3 regions of the Pseudomonas sp. F-14 TE3482 genome follow, and region 3 is predicted to be linked to each of the others. Evidence: predicted binding sites of a transcription regulator. Region 3 holds the regulator's gene; each other region holds the start of a gene.

Region 1 (6,039 bases), 240 kb from region 3:
GAGACCGGCGTCGGCGATGAAAATCGCCAGCGCCAGTTGCAACCACAGCGGCCACCCCCTTGGCCATGCCCCATCGAACGACAGCAGCGCCACCAGGCCCGGTAACGCCAGCAAACCGAGAGCATTCAACGCCTCGTTGACCAACCCGTGAACGATGTCACGAGCGCGATCACCGACCGAGCGATTCCAGCACACCTCATAGGGTAAAGCCCATTCGGCCAGAAACGACAGGGCCAGGGCTGCGAGAAACAGCGGCAACAGCCACCCCTCTCTTAACCCGGCAACTCCCGTTAGCCAAAGGCTGGCCCCAATAAATCCGCCCCAGAACGCTGGGGCATAGATCCGCGCAAAGATGTATTTCATCACCACCTCCATTGATCGAGGTCGCAGCATGAAAGATTGTCGGGATGACGGAATTGAACAAACGGCGCAATCGAAGCCCGAAACGTTTTTTAAGGGTGAATTAAGTTGCGCGAGCTAACCTGATCCCACTTAAACAGTTCACCCAAGGAAAGAACTTCATGAAAACTTTAACTGCCCTGTTCACCGCTGCTGCCCTGACCCTCACCGCTGGCCTGGCCCAGGCTGACGTTCGCGTCGACCAGATCCCCGAGTTGGTCAAGAGTGGCAAGATCAAACCCCTGGAAGAACTGAACCAGGCTGCCTTGAAGTTGCACCCGGGTGCCACGATTACCGACACCGACCTGGATAACCACTTCAACGGTTACGAATATGAAGTTGAACTGCGCTTGGCTGACGGCACCGAGTGGGACGTGGACTTCGATGCCACTACCGGCAAGGTTCTGAGCAACAAACAAGACACGTGATTTATCTGCAAAAAGCCGCACGATCCTCGGGTCGTGCGGCTTTTTTGCGTTCAGCGTCAGGCAGTTCGCTGAAGCGACGAACGAAGCCGCGACAATTCGCGCAAGCCCGCTAGAATCCCTCAAAACCATTTGGCATGTTGAAGTAGAGAACCAAGGATATGGGGCAAACAGCGGCAGCAGACATCGCCACAATCGGCCGGATCAGCGCGGTGCCGGCGATTCTCCGGGTGATCAGTGAGTTGACCGGTTTGCGGTTCGCCGCGGTGGCCCGTGTTAACGAAGACTCCTGGACTGCCTGCGCGGTGCTTGATCGACTGGATTTCGGTTTGAAGGTGGGCGATGAGTTGGACCTGGTGTCCACCCTGTGCAACGAAATTCGCCAGGGCCACCACTCGGTGGTGATCGACAAGGCCAGCGAAGATCCGCTCTACCGCGATAACCCCACGCCCCGCACCTATCAATTCGAAAGCTACATCGCCGTGCCGATTTTGCGCACCGACGGACGTTTTTTCGGCACCATTTGCGCCCTTGATCCCAACCCTGCGCCGCTCAAGTCCAGCACGATCCAGAGCACCATGGAATCGTTCGCCCGAATGCTCGCGTTGCAAATAGAAGCAGAAGAAACCCTGCAACAGACCGAAGCGGCGCTGGTCAAGGAACGCCAAACCGCCGAACTGCGCGAACAATTCATCGCTGTGCTTGGCCATGACCTGCGTAACCCCTTGTTCGCCATCAGCGCCGGTGCCGAAATGCTCCTGCGTAAACTTTCCGACCCCGCGAATGAGCAGCGCGTCCGACACATCCTCACCAGCGCCCGACGTGCGACCAAACTGGTGGAAGATGTGCTGGACTTCGCGCGGGGTTCACTGGGCCGAGGCATCCCCGTAAATATCGAGCCGTGCCCGGATCTGGCGGATGCATTGCGGCATGTGATTTCCGAGATCCAGAGCATTCACCCCAGACGCATCATTCAGTCGTCGATTGGCGACCTGAGCAACGTTCATTGCGATCGCGAACGGGTCGCACAGTTGCTCTCCAATCTGCTGGCGAACGCCGTTGTCCACGGAACTCCCGATGACCCGGTCGAGGTCAGTGCGCAGGTCGACGATGGACACTTTGTGTTGAGCGTGAAGAACCAGGGGCTGATTGCCGAAGATGCGCTGCCGTATCTGTTCCTGCCCTACTCGAAACCAGCCGGCGGCACACCGCAGGTCGGCCTCGGGTTGGGGTTGTACATTGCCAGTCAGATTGCGCAGTCCCATGGCGGGAAACTGGAGGTGCTATCGACCGAGCAACAGGGCACGACGTTCACCTTCAGCTTGCCCTCACGGGCTTAAGCAAATCCGTGATCGACGGGCACGGCTTAAACTTGAGAGCGACTGTGTACCGATTCGGTAACCGAACCGGTACACAGTCCATTTCACTAGGCGCTCAACCGCGCCGTGACTTCATTCAACTGCCCCGACAAACCATGCAGATTGTGGCTGGCCGCTTCGGTGCGCTGCACGTTGTCCAGGTTAGTACTGGCGATGCTGGTGATTTCGGTGAGGTTGCGCGAGATGTCTTCGGCCACTGAAGTCTGTTCTTCAGCGGCGGTGGCGATCTGGCGGTTCATGTCGCGAATGGCCTCCACGGCATGGGTGATGCGCTCGAGCATGGCGCCGGCCTGGGTCACTTGCTCGACGCTTTCTTCGCTGCGCGACTGACCGCTTTCGATCGCCTGGGCCGCGTCCACTGCGCCGGTTTGCACGGTTTGAATGATCTGGTTGATCTCGATGATCGACGCCGCCGTGCGCTGGGCCAGGCTGCGTACTTCATCGGCGACCACCGCAAAACCACGCCCGGCTTCACCGGCACGGGCCGCTTCGATTGCGGCGTTGAGCGCCAGCAGGTTGGTCTGTTCGGCGATGCCGCGAATCACTTCCAGCACTTTACCGATGCGCCCGCTGTCGGCTTCCAGACGACGGATGACCGTGGCGGTGTTGGCGATTTCGCCGCGCATTTGGGTGATGGTGTGAATGGTGCCCTGCATGACTTTTTCGCCCTGCTGGGCGGACTGGTCGGCGTCATCGGCCGCACGTGCCGCGTCGGCTGCGTGACGCGCGACTTCTTGCGCGGTGGCGGACATTTCGTTCATCGCCGTGGCCACCTGATCGGTGCGGTTGAATTGCTCGTTGGTGCCGCTGGCCATGAGGCCGGCAATCGAGTTCAGTTCGCCGCTGGCGCTGTCCAGATCCGTCGCGCTGCGCTGCAAACGGCTGAAGGTTTCGGCGAGGAAATCGCGCAAGGTGTTGGCGGCCTTGGCCAGGTTGCCCAACTCGTCCTGACGGGTGCTGGCCACGCGCTCGGCGAAGCGCCCTTGGCTGAGCTGCGCCACGTAGTCGATCAGTTTGCGGATCGGTTCCACCAGGTTGCGGTTGACCAGCCACAGGCTCAACAGGCCAATCAGCAGACCCGACACCAGCATCACGATGATCCCCAACCACACCGTCTGATCGGCGCTGGCGCTGATCAGCTTCGATTGCTCGGTGCCCTGCTTGCGCAACTCACTGACCAACTCGCTCATCTGCTCACTGGCTGCACGGTCCACGCCTTTGACCGCGTTGTCGCCGGCTGTTGGGTCGGCACCGGCCGCCACGTAGGCATCACGGCCCTTCTGATAGGCCGCACCTAATACACGATGCTCTTCACGCAGGCGTTCGATGCGGGTCTTGAGTTGCGGCTCGATGCCTTTCTGCCCGGCCAGTTCACCGAGGATGCCCTGCACGTCGCGCTGGCGGTCCTCGAACTGCTTCCAGTATTTGTCCAGGTTCGCAGGTTCCTTGCCACGCAGCAGAACGTTCTTCCACTCCTGAACCTGCACCTTGAATTGCAGGTTGGCTTCATCGATCAATTGCGAGGTGTGCAACGGACCTTCAATCAGGTTCGCGTAGTTCTGAACGCCATTGGACAGGAAGTGAAAGCAGGACAAAGCGATCAGCAACATCGCCAACAGGCTGCCGCTCAACAGGGCGAGGATTTGCGCTCTCAGGGATTTTTGCAAAAACATCGAGTGATATCTCATGACAGGGAAAAGGCACGCCCAAGGGGTATGCAAGATGTCTGGACATCCCTGTCAGCGACACTGGTTCACCACCAGAATCGGAAGATCAACATCAGCCTCATCGGCGCGCCAGAGCCTTTCTTGAGCGCTCTCCGACGACCGGTAGAAGGTAGATTTGCGGCGCTGTCCAACCGTCACAAAACCTTCAAGTTGCGTTGCGATGATGAGGCTCAAGTGAACCTGTGAAACCCGCGACAGGCGCTTCCTCGCAGCGAGACCTCATGAACCACAGCATCGACCAGCGCCATCGCGATTCCGACCTGTTCGGCCTGCTTTACGGTTTCAGTTTTCGCCCTGGTGAGCGTGGCCGGGAGATCGACTCGGCCAAGGCGCTGCACCGCCTGCACCAACCTGAGGACAGTGACGAATTCCTCTGGCTGCACCTGAATCTGGCCCATGCCGCCTGCGAGCGCTGGATGAAAAGTCATCTGGCATTGCCCGATGAATTTTTCGAAGCACTGCACGAAGGTTCTCGCTCGACGCGCATCGAGCATGTCGATTCGGCGTTGCTGGCGGTGGTCAACGACGTGGTGTTCAACCTCAGCAGCATGGTCTCCTCGGATGTCTCGACGCTGTGGGTCTGCGCCCGCAGTCGGCTGATCGTCAGCGCACGCCTGCAACCGCTGCACTCGGTGGACAAGCTGCGTTCTTCGGTGAAGGCCGGTGAATGCTTTCGCTCACCGCTGGAGCTGCTGGTGCATTTGTTGCGCGATCAGGGCGAAGTGCTGACGCAGATCGTGCGCAAAACCAGCCTCAGCGTCGATCAGATCGAAGATGAGCTGCTGTCTTCGCGCCTGTCCACCAACCGCGCAGAACTGGGCGCCAATCGGCGGGTGCTGGTGCGCCTGCAACGCTTGCTGGCGCTGGAGCCGGGCTCGCTGCTGCGCCTGCTCAATCGCCCACCGCAATGGTTGCAGAAGGAGGACGTCAAGGAGCTGCGCAAATCCACCGAGGAGTTTGCGCTGATCATCAACGACCTCACGGCCCTCGGTGAACGGATCAAGCTGTTGCAAGAAGAGATCGCCGCCAATCTCAACGAACAGAGTAACCGCACGCTGTTCACCCTCACCGTGGTCACGGTGCTGGCGCTGCCGATCAACATCATTGCCGGCTTCTTCGGCATGAACGTCGGCGGCGTGCCGCTTTCCGGTGATCCGGAGGGGTTCTGGATTCTGGTGGCGCTGGTCGCGACGTTTACCCTGATTGCCGGGCGCTGGGCGTTTCGCAAGCGGCAGGATTATTGATCACTGCCATGACCACCACCGCCCCTGTAGGATCGAGGCTTGCCCGCGAAGAATGCGCTGCGGTCTACCCGAACGACCGCGTTATCGTTCTTCGCGGGCAAGCCTCGCTCCTACAAAGGCGGGTCAGGTTGTGGATTGGATGACTTGACCCAGCCAGTCCATGAACGCCCGGACCCGCAATGGTAAATGCCGTTGCCGGGCATAGAGCAGCGAGACTTCCATGGACGGTGCATTGAACTGCGGTAGTACCGCGACCAACTCGCCGCTGCGCAGGTACGACTGCAGCCCCGTCACTGGCGCCTGAATCAAGCCGAAACCACCCAGGCATGCCGACTCATAAGCGTCGGTGCTGTTCACCGTGATGCTGCCCGCCATTGGCACTCGATGCAGTGTGCCCCCCTCCTCGTACAGAAAACCGTCCGAGCGCGCGCCCAATACACCGACGTAATGGACCAGCCGATGCTGTGCCAGATCTTCAACTTGTTCAGGCACGCCATAGTGCTGCAAATACGCGGGGCTGGCGCAGTTGACCATGGCGAAATCGCATAAATGACGCGCGACCACCGATTGATCTGGTTGCGCGCCAATCCGCACCACGCAGTCAAACCCTTCGCTGAGCAAATCGACCCGGCGATCGGTGCTGCTGATTTCGAGTTCCAGATGAGGGTGCCGCGCCATGAATTCCGGCAAGCGCGGCATCACCACGCGACGGGCCAGGATGTTCGGCATGTCGATACGAATCCTCCCGATGAGTGAAGCCTCGTCCTGGCGAAACAACCCCTCGATTTCATCCATGTGCGACAGCAAATCCTTGCTGCGTTCGTACAACACCAGACCGTCCTGCGTCGCCTGAACCTTGCGTGTG
Region 2 (6,039 bases), 3.4 Mb from region 3:
GAGGAAGCCCAGATCGAAGCTGCTGTTGTGCCCGACCAGAATCGCCCGTTTGCAGCCGTTGGCTTTCAGGGCCTTGCGGATGCCGCGGAAAATATCAGTCAGGGCTGCTTCTTCACTCACGGCCATGCGCAACGGGTGATCGAGCTTGATCCCGGTGAACTCCAGAGCGGCCGCTTCGATGTTCGCGCCTTCAAATGGCTCGACGCGGAAGAAGTAGGTGTGATCGGGATACACAAAGCCTTTTTCGTCCATGGCGATGGTGGTCGCCGCAATTTCCAGCAGGGCATCGGTGGCCGAATTGAAGCCACCGGTTTCTACGTCGACGACAACCGGCAGGTAACCACGGAATCTGGCAGCCATTGGATGACGAGGACCACCTCCGTTGCCTTGACCGTCCTGTTCGTCGTCGAAATGGTCTTCACTCACGCGTGTTCCTCCAGCAGGCGCCAGCGCAGTTTTTCACCGGCGCGCAGCGGGATTACAGTCAGCTCGCCAAACGGCAGGCTGGTTGGGGCGGTCCACTCATCGCGGACCAGGGTGATGCGATCGGTATTCGCCGGCAGGCCGTAGAAACGCGGGCCATTGAGGCTGGCGAAGGCTTCGAGCTTGTCCAGCGCGTTGCGCTGTTCAAAGGCTTCGGCATACATCTCGATCGCGGCATAAGCGGTGTAGCAACCGGCACAGCCGCAAGCCGCTTCTTTGGCGTGCTGGGCATGGGGCGCCGAGTCGGTGCCGAGGAAGAACTTGTCGCTGCCACTGGTGGCGGCGTCGAGCAGGGCTTCCTGGTGAGTATTGCGCTTGAGGATCGGCAGGCAATAGAAGTGCGGCCGAATCCCGCCCACCAGCATGTGGTTGCGGTTGTACAGCAGGTGATGCGCGGTGATGGTAGCGCCGACGTTGGCCGAAGCCTCGTTGACGAACTGCACGGCGTCAGCGGTGGTGATGTGTTCGAACACCACTTTGAGGGTCGGGAAACGCTCGACCACTCGACGCATGTGCTCGTCGATGAAGATTTTTTCGCGATCGAAAACGTCGACATCGCCACGGGTGACTTCACCGTGAACCAACAAGGGCATCCCGACGTCGGCCATGGCCTCGAGTGCAGGGAAAATCTTGTCGATGCTGGTGACGCCAGAGTCCGAGTTGGTGGTCGCGCCGGCCGGGTACAACTTGGCGGCGTGAACGAAACCGCTGGCCTTGGCCTCACGAATTTCTTCGGGCTGGGTGCGGTCGGTCAGGTACAGAACCATCAGCGGTTCGAAACGGCTGCCGGCCGGACGCGCGGCGAGAATCCGCTGGCGATAGCCATTGGCTTCAGCCGCGTTGCGCACCGGCGGTACCAGGTTGGGCATGATGATGGCGCGACCAAAGGTGCGCGCGACATCCGCGACGGTATTGGGCAACACAGCACCATCGCGAAGATGAATATGCCAGTCGTCGGGACGCAGCAGGGTCAGGCGGTCGGACATGAGGGGATTCCAGGCGGGTCAAACTCAGGGGAATGCTACCGGAAAAGACTCTTGCAGGCACTCGCTATCAAGTTTTGCGGCAAGCTTCCGATATCCAACAGGTACGCCGTAAATATGTGTGTCGGTCTTTTTGTTGCACAAGCCAGTGGAGCCTCCCGTGCGCCAGCGTTATTTAGCCTTGCTCAGTGTGTTTGCCAGCCTTCCTGCGATGGCGCTCACTTTCCAGACCCGTCTGGAGAGCATCGAGTGGACGGTCGAAGGTGACAAGTTCGAATGCCGCCTGACTCAACCCATCACCGATTTCGGCTCGGGAGAGTTCGTGCGTCGTGCCGGCGAACAGGCGACATTTCGCTTGAAGGCCTACAACTCGATGATCGGTGGCGGTTCCGCGACCTTGCTGGCGGCCGCTGCGCCATGGCAGCCGGGGCGTGGCGACATCAACCTGGGGTCGGTACGAATCGGCAGTGGCAACGTGCTGTTCAACAGCTCGCAAGTTCAGGCCGGGCGCTTGATCAGCGGGTTACTGGACGGTCGCAGCCCAGTGGTTCGACACTCCTCGGGCGAGGGGCGGGTATCTGAAGTCCGCCTGCTGCCGGTCAAATTCAGCAAGGCCTATAGTGACTACCAGGGTTGCGTGGCCAAGTTGCTGCCGCAGAATTTTGAACAGGTGAAGCAATCCGAAGTCGGCTTTCCGGGGGAGGGCATTGATCTAGACGCCCAAGCCAAGGCCCATTTGCAGGTCATGCTGGAATTCATGAAAGCCGATCCGACGGTCAACCACATCGAACTCGATGGCCATTCCGACAACAGCGGCAATCGCCTGACCAACCGCGAACTGTCGCGACGCAGGGCGTTGGCCGTGATGGATTTCTTCAAGGCCAATGGTATCCAGGAATCGCAGATCACCCTGCGTTTTCACGGTGAGCGCTATCCTCTGGCACCGAACAACACTGCCGCCAATCGGGCGAAAAACCGCCGGGTCGCCGTACGCCTTGAACGGGTAGCGCCGACCGAGCAACCGGCGCCTCCAGCCACTGCTTCCGCGGGCAGCGCGAAGACCTCCTGAACCCGCTGCAACCGTCGCTCGCTCGACATAATCTGTCGCTTCGTCGTCATAAGCTGTCGCGCCTCTGTAAATTATTCTGCATGAGCGGTAGACTTGACGGCTTTCCGTAGAACCCCGTGGAGTGATGGCATGGCGGACGTAAACAAGGTCGTTCTGGCGTATTCCGGCGGCCTGGACACTTCGGTGATCCTCAAGTGGCTGCAGGATACTTATAACTGTGAAGTAGTGACCTTCACCGCTGACCTGGGTCAGGGCGAAGAGGTCGAACCGGCCCGCGCCAAGGCACAGGCCATGGGCGTAAAAGAAATCTACATCGACGATTTGCGTGAAGAATTCGTGCGCGATTTCGTGTTCCCGATGTTCCGCGCCAACACCGTTTATGAAGGCGAGTACCTGCTGGGTACTTCCATCGCTCGTCCGTTGATCGCCAAGCGCTTGATCGAAATCGCCAACGAAACCGGCGCTGACGCCATTTCCCACGGCGCGACCGGCAAGGGCAACGACCAGGTTCGTTTCGAACTGGGCGCCTACGCTTTGAAGCCAGGTGTGAAAGTGATCGCTCCGTGGCGCGAATGGGACCTGCTCTCCCGTGAAAAGCTGATGGATTACGCTGAAAAGCACAACATCCCGATCGAGCGCCACGGCAAGAAGAAATCCCCGTACTCGATGGATGCCAACCTGCTGCACATCTCCTATGAAGGCGGCGTGCTGGAAGACACCTGGACCGAGCACGAAGAAGACATGTGGCGCTGGACCGTCTCCCCGGAGAAGGCTCCTGACAAACCGCAGTACCTGGAACTGACCTACCGTAACGGCGACATCGTCGCACTGGACGGCGTCGAAATGACCCCGGCCACCGTGCTGGCGACCTTGAACCGGATCGGTGGCGAACATGGTATCGGCCGTCTGGACATCGTCGAAAACCGCTACGTCGGCATGAAGTCCCGCGGCTGCTACGAGACCCCGGGCGGCACCATCATGCTGCGCGCTCACCGCGCGATCGAATCGATCACCCTGGACCGCGAAGTGGCTCACCTCAAAGACGAGCTGATGCCTAAATACGCCAGCCTGATCTACACCGGTTACTGGTGGAGCCCTGAGCGTCTGATGCTGCAACAGATGATCGATGCTTCCCAGGCCCACGTGAACGGCGTAGTGCGCCTGAAACTGTACAAGGGCAATGTGATCGTCACCGGCCGCAAGTCCGACGAGTCGTTGTTCGATGCCAACATCGCGACCTTCGAGGAAGATGGCGGCGCCTACAACCAGGCGGATGCGGCGGGCTTCATCAAGCTCAACGCCCTGCGTATGCGTATCGCGGCGAACAAGGGCCGCAAGCTTTTCTGAGACCTTTGAGTCGGTAATCAATTTGTGGCCTTGTCGATGACAAGGCCACAAATTTGAAAGAGGGGCTGCTGCATATAGCGTTTCGCTTTCTTCTTGTTCCGCTGACCGTTCCTTCTGCTTCCTGTCCTTGATCTGCTTCAAGGGCTGCCTTTCTGATGTGCGACAGTTCAATACCTAGCCCATAATCGTCACACCCTGTGAGCTCAAATTGTAAGAAATACAGAACGTTGCGCTATTGCGTTTCTTTATGTGTTTCCAATGTTTGAGCGTGTTTGCCTTCAGCAATTTATCCGAATCGGTACACGTGAGAAATACGATCACTTGTGCGGGATTGTCCGCAGGGTACTGAATGCTCTCCATCAGGGCGCTGAACGCCATTTTTTTGTGTATCCACCGTGCATCAACGATGTGCAGATCCTTTAGGGAGTCAGGCAGGTTTACATGGTGCCGGGTCCAGCTTTCGGGCGCGACGCTGGATGGGCTGTTACTCGGATGATGAACGTTCTCCATGGCTTTTATGAAATGCTTTCCCTTCATAAAATCGGAGGGCGCGTAAAGCGATCGATAGTTGAAGTTGAGAGTAACGAAGAAAAGAAAAAGCAAGTAAAAGGGAAAACTGATCAGGAACCACACATAGAGTTCCCTCTCCTCATTGTCGAGAAAGGGGAGGGAGACGGCGGCCGATGTTTCAGACAGTGCTGCAAATATGGCAATAATTGTCATGGGGTTGGTGATTCTTTTTTTGAGTTTTATCATGTTGTATGCTCATTAAATATTGTTTTTTCTCTATTGGTTTGTGGTTGTAATAACTAATATCAAGTTGTTCTGCTGTTGTATTGAGCTGTTTTTATTGGAGTGGTGAGGTTGTTATAGTAGCTGTATTGTTGCAGGTTCGGGTATGGCTGTTTAATTGTTTTGATGGTGCTCTGTTATTGGTCAAGTGTTACGGTGTGTGAGCTTTTTCGATTGTTGAGCCAGATTGCGCAAGAAGGTACTGGAAAATACCCGTTACTTTTAAGGGTAGCTCAATAGTCGGCGCGTCGTAGATTAATGCATTGACTCTGTTTTTTTGTCGTTTTTTGGTTGTAAGTCGATACAAAAAACTGTCGTAGCACTGAACAATAGTCGGTCAGTAAAATCTCTGTTTCTTCGTATGGCAATGATTTTTTGTAGGAATAATCCGTGTTGTTTGTAGGCTATGTCTCTCGCTGCGAGTGGCCGAGGGTGACGGCGTGCCATGGGTGAAACGACTAGGCTATGGTGCGGGCTCTAAAAATTCGAACAGCGAAAATTGGACTTGCCCATGAATAAAGTGCTGATCGTGGATGATCACCCCGTCATTCGTCTCGCGGTACGTATGCTAATGGAACGTCATGGCTACGAAGTCATTGCAGAAACAGATAATGGTGTGGACGCATTACAACTTGCCCGTGATCTTATGCCGGATATTGTCATACTGGATATTGGAATACCGAAACTGGATGGGTTGGAAGTTATCGCGCGCCTGACATCAACGGCGATGCCTCTTAAAGTACTGATATTGACATCCCAGGCGCCAGGGCATTTTTCCATGCGTTGCATGCAATCGGGTGCCGCCGGGTATGTTTGCAAACAGCAGGATCTCACTGAGTTGCTCAGTGCAATAAAAGCCGTGCTGTCAGGCTACAGCTATTTTCCTAATCAGGCTCTGCATACCGTGCGTTCCAGTCTTGGGAATGCCAGTGAAGCTGATATGGTGGATCGTTTGTCCGGGCGAGAGATGATGGTCCTGCAACAATTGGCCCGAGGAAAGACAAACAAGGAGATCGCCGACGGAATGTTCCTCAGCAATAAAACCGTTAGTACTTATAAGACTCGTCTTCTGTTAAAGCTCAATGCTCGCTCTCTGGTCGACCTGATTGAATTGGCCCAGCGCAACGGCCTGGTATGAAGCTGCCGGCATTTGGCGCGATGAACAGGTGTTTGTCAGGGGGCAGCACTTAGTAAAAAGCCTCCGTTTCGGGAGGCTTTTAAGTGTCATAAGTCAAAATCGTAATCGGCCAATTGCTTCTGCAGTCGGCGCTCCTCCAGCAGGTTGTCGATGGTGCGGCGTTTGCTCAGGTTGGTCTTTGCCACTTCCACTACCGGCTCTGCGTCATCGGCCTCAACGGGGGTGAA
Region 3 (6,039 bases):
TGGCAGCCGTGATCGGGCTGCGTTCGCGGACTTCGCTGAACATGCCGTTCACCGCGTCCAGTGCCTCGAGAACCACGTCCATCAGTTCCGAGTCGACGCGTCGTTCACCCTTGCGCAGGATGTCGAACACGTTCTCGGCGATGTGACAGCACTCCACCAGCTCGTTGAGCTGGAGGAAGCCGGCGCCCCCTTTTACAGTGTGAAAACCGCGAAAAATTGCATTGAGCAAATCCGCATCATCCGGTCGGCTTTCAAGCTCGACCAGCTGTTCGGACAGTTGCTCTAGAATCTCGCCGGCCTCAACCAGGAAATCCTGAAGGATCTCTTCATCGGCGCCGAAGCTCATTAAGGGGGGTGCTCCTAAAGGTCTAAAAACCTAAAAAACCTAAAATGCTAAAACTCTAGAATCCTAGGCTGGATAACAAATCGTCCACATCGTCCTGACCGGACACAACGTCTTCTCTTTTATCGGCATGAATCTGCGGACCTTCACCCTGAGAGAGATGTTTTTGCGGATCTTTTTCAGCCAGCATCGCTTCACGGTCATGTTCGATACCCGCAAAGCGGTCGACCTGACTGGCCATGAGCACGAGCTTGAGCAGGTTGCTTTCAACTTCGGTGACCAACTGGGTCACGCGCTTGATCACCTGACCGGTGAGGTCCTGGTAATCCTGGGCCAGCAGAATGTCGTTGAGGTTGCTCGACACGACGCGGTTGTCTTCACTGCTGCGGGTCAGGAAACCATCGACCCGCCGGGCCAGTTCACGGAACTCTTCAGCCCCGACTTCGCGACGCATGAACCGTCCCCAATCCGTGCTCAGCGCCTGAGCTTCGTCGCTCAGGCTGTTGATCAGCGGCGTGGCGTTTTCCACCAGGTCCATGGTGCGGTTGGCCGCGGCCTCGGTCAGCTTGACCACATACCCCAGGCGCTCGGTGGCATCCGTGATCTGAGACACTTCCTCGGCTTGCGGCATGTGCGGGTCAATCTGGAAATTGACGATCGCGCTATGCAGCTCGCGGGTGAGCTTGCCCACTTCCTGATACAGGCCGCGGTCACGGGTCTGGTTGAGCTCATGGATCAGTTGCACAGCGTCGCCGAACCTGCCTTTTTCAAGGCTTTCGACCAGTTCGACCGCGTGTTTTTTCAGGGTCGACTCAAAATCGCCCTGTGAAGATTCGTTATGCTCCATAGCTCCCCCGTGACGGACTGGCTTTGCACATCAACCGATGCGTTCGAAGATCTTTTCAATCTTGTCTTTCAACGCTTGAGCCGTGAATGGCTTGACCACATAGCCGTTCACGCCCGCCTGAGCGGCTTCGATGATTTGCTCGCGCTTGGCTTCGGCCGTGACCATCAACACCGGCAGGTGTTTGAGTTTTTCATCGGCACGCACGTGGCGCAGCAGATCAATACCGGTCATGCCGGGCATGTTCCAGTCCGTTACCAGAAAGTCGATGCTCCCGCTGTTGAGGACCGGAATCGCGGTAATACCGTCATCCGCCTCGACCGTGTTGGTGAACCCAAGGTCACGCAACAGGTTTTTTATGATCCGCCGCATCGTTGAGAAGTCATCAACGATGAGGATTTTCATATTCTTGTCCAATTCGACCTCCAAGCAGTCTTAAAACGCGCGCAGCACCTGAACGCGCCGTTCAATCAATTCGGCGTAACACTCAACAGTTGTATGGATTACAACGGGCCGTGGCCGATGCAGCAAAATGCCGTACCCACCTCGTTCGCAGTGTCCCCACACTGCCTGTCAGCGCGCTCGCCACTCCCCCAAACGCCCCCGCAAACGGGCCGCGCACTGGCTGTGTAACTGGCTGACCCGCGATTCGCTGACCCCCAGGACCTCACCGATTTCCTTGAGATTCAACTCTTCGTCGTAGTACAGCGCCAACACCAGTCGCTCACGCTCCGGCAAATTGGCAATCGCGTCCGCCAGCGCCGCCTGGAAGCGTTCATCTTCCAGATCGCGCGACGGCTCGAGATGAGCACTGGCGCCATCCTCGTGCAGCCCTTCGTGTTCGCCGTCCTGCAACAGATCGTCGAAACTGAATAACCGGCTACCGAGGGTGTCGTTCAAAATCCCGTAATAATCGTCGAGACTCAATTGGAGTTCGGCCGCAACTTCGTGATCTTTAGCGTCACGGCCGGTTTTAGCTTCAATCGAGCGAATTGCGTCGCTGACCATACGGGTATTGCGGTGAACCGAACGTGGCGCCCAGTCCCCCTTGCGCACTTCATCGAGCATCGCGCCGCGGATTCGAATGCCCGCGTACGTCTCGAAGCTCGCGCCTTTGCTGGCGTCGTATTTGGTTGATACTTCAAGCAGGCCGATCATCCCGGCCTGGATCAGGTCTTCGACCTGGACACTGGCCGGCAAACGCGCCAGCAAGTGATAGGCAATGCGTTTGACCAGTGGCGCGTAACGCTCGATCAGCTCGTACTGCGCGTCACGTGCCGACTTCTTGTAGAGGTTGTAGCCACTGGCTGTCATAGGACGGGTCCTGCGGTCTGTTGCACGAGGCGCTCGACGAAAAACTCCAGGTGCCCACGCGGGTTGGCCGGCAGTGGCCAGGTATCGACCTTCTGCGCAATGGCCTTGAACGCCAGGGCGCACTTGGAACGCGGGAAGGCTTCGTAGACAGCACGCTGCTTCTGCACGGCCTTGCGCACGCTTTCGTCGTAAGGCACGGCACCAACGTATTGTAAGGCGACGTCGAGGAAACGATCCGTGACCTTGGTCAACTTGGCGAACAGATTGCGGCCTTCCTGCGGGCTCTGCGCCATGTTGGCCAGGACGCGGAAGCGGTTCATGCCGTAGTCGCGATTCAGCAATTTGATCAGCGCGTAGGCGTCGGTAATCGAGGTCGGCTCATCGCACACCACCAGCAGCACTTCCTGGGCTGCGCGAACGAAACTGACTACCGAGTCACCAATCCCCGCAGCGGTGTCGATCACCAATACGTCGAGGTTGTCGCCGATGTCACTGAAGGCCTGGATCAGGCCGGCATGCTGGGCGGGGCTCAAATGCACCATGCTCTGGGTGCCGGACGCCGCCGGGACGATGCGGATGCCGCCGGGTCCTTGCAACAGCACGTCGCGCAGCTCACAGCGGCCTTCGATCACGTCGGCCAGCGTGCGTTTGGGTGTCAGTCCCAGCAGGACGTCGACGTTCGCCAGTCCCAGATCGGCATCCAGCAGCATGACGCGCCGGCCGAGCTCAGCTAGAGCCAGGGACAAGTTCACTGACACGTTAGTCTTCCCGACGCCACCTTTGCCGCCGGTCACCGCGATCACCTGTACGGGATGCATGCTGCCCATGTTATTTCTTTACCTTGTCTTACTTAGACGGAGGCCACATTACTGGCTGCGCGTTCATCAACGGAACAATGCATGGCAGACCATCGATGTAGGTACAAAAACTGTTCATTAGTACCTCAGCCAACCTGCTTGGTCGGGCTGTGGTAAATATCAGCGAACATGTCAGCCATGGCTTCTTCGCTGGGTTCTTCCTGCATTTGCACGCTAACGGCGCGGCTGACCAACTGATGACGACGCGGCAGATGCAAATCATCCGGAATCCGCGGGCCATCGGTCAGGTAAGCCACCGGCAGTTCATGACTGATGGCCAGGCTCAACACCTCGCCCAAGCTTGCCGTTTCATCCAGTTTAGTCAGGATGCAGCCGGCAAGGCCGCAACGTTTGTAACTGTGATAAGCGGCGGTTAGAACCTGTTTCTGGCTAGTGGTTGCCAAGACCAGATAATTTTTTGATTTGATGCCCCGTCCGGCCAGGCTTTCGAGCTGCATGCGCAGTGCTGGATCGCTGGCTTGCAGGCCGGCGGTATCGATCAGCACTACGCGTTTGCGCAGCAAAGGCTCCAGCGCCTGCACCAGCGATTGGCCCGGGTCGACGTGGGTGACCGACACGTTGAGGATGCGGCCCAGGGTCTTGAGCTGTTCCTGAGCGCCGATGCGATAGCTGTCCATGCTCACCAGCGCGATGTTTTGCGCGCCGTACTTGAGCACATAACGCGCTGCGAGCTTGGCCAGCGTGGTGGTCTTGCCCATGCCTGCCGGGCCAACCATCGCAATCACACCACCCTCTTCCAGTGGCTCGACTTCCGGAGTGGCGATCATCCGCGCCAGGTGCGCGAGCAACATGCGCCAGGCCTGACGGGGTTCATCAATATCGGTAATCAGTGCCAGCAGATCGCGCGACAACGGGCCGGACAGACCGATGCGTTGCAGGCGACGCCAGAGGTTGGCCTGGGCCGGACGGCTGCCTTGCAGCTGATTCCAGGCCAGCGAGCCAAGCTGCACCTCCATCAGTTCACGCAAGCTGTTGAGCTCGAAACGCATCGAATCGAAGGCTCGCGGGTCAACTCCACCGGAGGCTGGCGCGGGGGCTGGTGCAGCACGACGAGGTTCAGCGTAAGTCGGTTCGATCAGCGGCTCGGCGGCGGTCAGCGGCAGGCCGGCGAACAATTGGCGATTGGTGCTGTTGTCGCTCTCGCCATCGCTACGCAGGCTCAATTCGGCCTGGGCGGTTACGATCCGCGACTGAGTCTTGCGCAGCTCGTCCTCGAGCTCCATGTTCGGAACACGCGGGGCCAGCGCCGACAATTTGTAATCCAGGGCGGCCGTCAGCTCGACACCGCCGGCAATCCGGCGATTGCCAATGATGGCGGCATCAGCGCCCAGCTCATCACGAACCAGTTTCATGGCCTGACGCATATCGGCGGCGAAAAAACGCTTAACTTGCATAAACCACTACCTCAGCCGTTGGGCCCTACTGTCGCAACGATGGTCACTTGCTTGTTGTCAGGGATTTCCTGGTAAGCCAACACATGCAAACCCGGGACTGCCAGTCGGCCGAATCGCGAGAGCATCGCGCGAACCGGACCGGCCACCAGCAGAATCACCGGTTGACCTTGCATTTCCTGACGCTGCGCCGCTTCGATCAACGAACGTTGCAGTTTCTCTGCCATGCTTGGCTCCAGCAGAACGCCCTCTTCCGAGCCTTGTCCTGCCTTCTGAAGACTATTGAGCAATATTTGTTCCAACCTTGGCTCCAAGGTGATCACAGGCAGCTCCGACTCAGTGCCTACAATGCTTTGGACGATTGCACGGGATACGCCGACGCGCACCGCGGCCACCAAAGCGGCAGTATCTTGACTCTTGGCGGCGTTATTCGCGATGGCTTCGGCGATGCTGCGAATGTCCCGTACCGGCACCTGTTCGGCCAGTAATGCTTGCAAGACCTTGAGCAGCTGCGACAGCGTAACCACCCCCGGCACCAGTTCCTCAGCCAGTTTCGGTGAGCTTTTGGCCAGCAATTGCATGAGTTGCTGGACTTCTTCGTGGCCGATCAACTCGCTGGAGTGCTTGTACAAAATCTGGTTCAAGTGGGTTGCCACGACTGTACTGGCATCGACCACGGTGTAGCCAAGGGATTGCGCCTGGGCACGCTGGCTGATTTCGATCCAGACCGCCTCCAGACCAAAAGCCGGATCTTTGGCGGTAATGCCGTTGAGCGTGCCGTAGACCTGCCCCGGGTTGATCGCCAGTTCGCGGTCCGGGTAAATCTCGGCCTCGGCCAGGATCACGCCCATCAGGGTCAGGCGGTAGGCGCTTGGCGCCAGGTCGAGGTTGTCACGGATATGCACCGTCGGCATCAGAAAGCCCAGGTCCTGGGACAGCTTTTTACGCACCCCCTTGATCCGTGCCAGCAACTGACCACCCTGGTTGCGATCCACCAGCGGGATCAGGCGGTAGCCGACTTCCAGGCCGATCATGTCGATCGGGGTCACGTCATCCCAGCCAAGCTCTTTGGTTTCCTGAGCGCGGGCCGGCGACGGCAACAGTTCCTGCTGACGCTTGACCTCTTGCAGGGCCTGAACCTTGACCGTGTTCTGCTTCTTCCAGAACAGATAAGCGCCGCCGGCCGCCAAGGCGGCCATGCTGAGAAAGGAGAAGTGCGGCATGCCTGGCACCAGGCCCATCACCGCCATCAAGCCAGCGGCCACTGCC

The links. The regulator FliA, encoded in region 3, starts transcription of late flagellar genes. The targets are predictions, from matches to a motif close to CTAAAGTTTNNNNNNNNNNNGCCGNTAA.
Region 1: the regulator FliA is predicted to act here: its motif matches at 3,989-4,016, upstream of AB7M26_RS28080 (methyl-accepting chemotaxis protein).
Region 2: the regulator FliA is predicted to act here: its motif matches at 1,536-1,563, upstream of AB7M26_RS11510 (flagellar protein MotY).

The regions. Positions count from the first base shown of each region.
Region 1 is NZ_JBRJII010000001.1:6,182,476-6,188,514, forward strand. Features, by position in the region: gene AB7M26_RS28065 (sterol desaturase family protein) at 1-363, opposite strand, end outside; gene AB7M26_RS28070 (PepSY domain-containing protein) at 522-827, shown strand; gene AB7M26_RS28075 (GAF domain-containing sensor histidine kinase) at 986-2,164, shown strand; gene AB7M26_RS28080 (methyl-accepting chemotaxis protein) at 2,251-3,876, opposite strand; gene AB7M26_RS28085 (transporter) at 4,152-5,174, shown strand; gene AB7M26_RS28090 (LysR family transcriptional regulator) at 5,298-6,039, opposite strand, start outside.
Region 2 is NZ_JBRJII010000001.1:2,561,094-2,567,132, forward strand. Features, by position in the region: gene rnt (ribonuclease T) at 1-426, opposite strand, end outside; gene pyrC (dihydroorotase) at 423-1,469, opposite strand; gene AB7M26_RS11510 (flagellar protein MotY) at 1,627-2,535, shown strand; gene AB7M26_RS11515 (argininosuccinate synthase) at 2,665-3,882, shown strand; gene AB7M26_RS11520 (hypothetical protein) at 4,057-4,638, opposite strand; gene AB7M26_RS11525 (response regulator transcription factor) at 5,186-5,812, shown strand; gene AB7M26_RS11530 (PA3496 family putative envelope integrity protein) at 5,899-6,039, opposite strand, start outside.
Region 3 is NZ_JBRJII010000001.1:5,946,163-5,952,201, forward strand. Features, by position in the region: gene AB7M26_RS26985 (chemotaxis protein CheA) at 1-346, opposite strand, end outside; gene AB7M26_RS26990 (protein phosphatase CheZ) at 402-1,190, opposite strand; gene AB7M26_RS26995 (chemotaxis response regulator CheY) at 1,221-1,592, opposite strand; gene fliA (RNA polymerase sigma factor FliA) at 1,761-2,501, opposite strand; gene fleN (flagellar synthesis regulator FleN) at 2,498-3,328, opposite strand; gene flhF (flagellar biosynthesis protein FlhF) at 3,445-4,773, opposite strand; gene flhA (flagellar biosynthesis protein FlhA) at 4,785-6,039, opposite strand, start outside.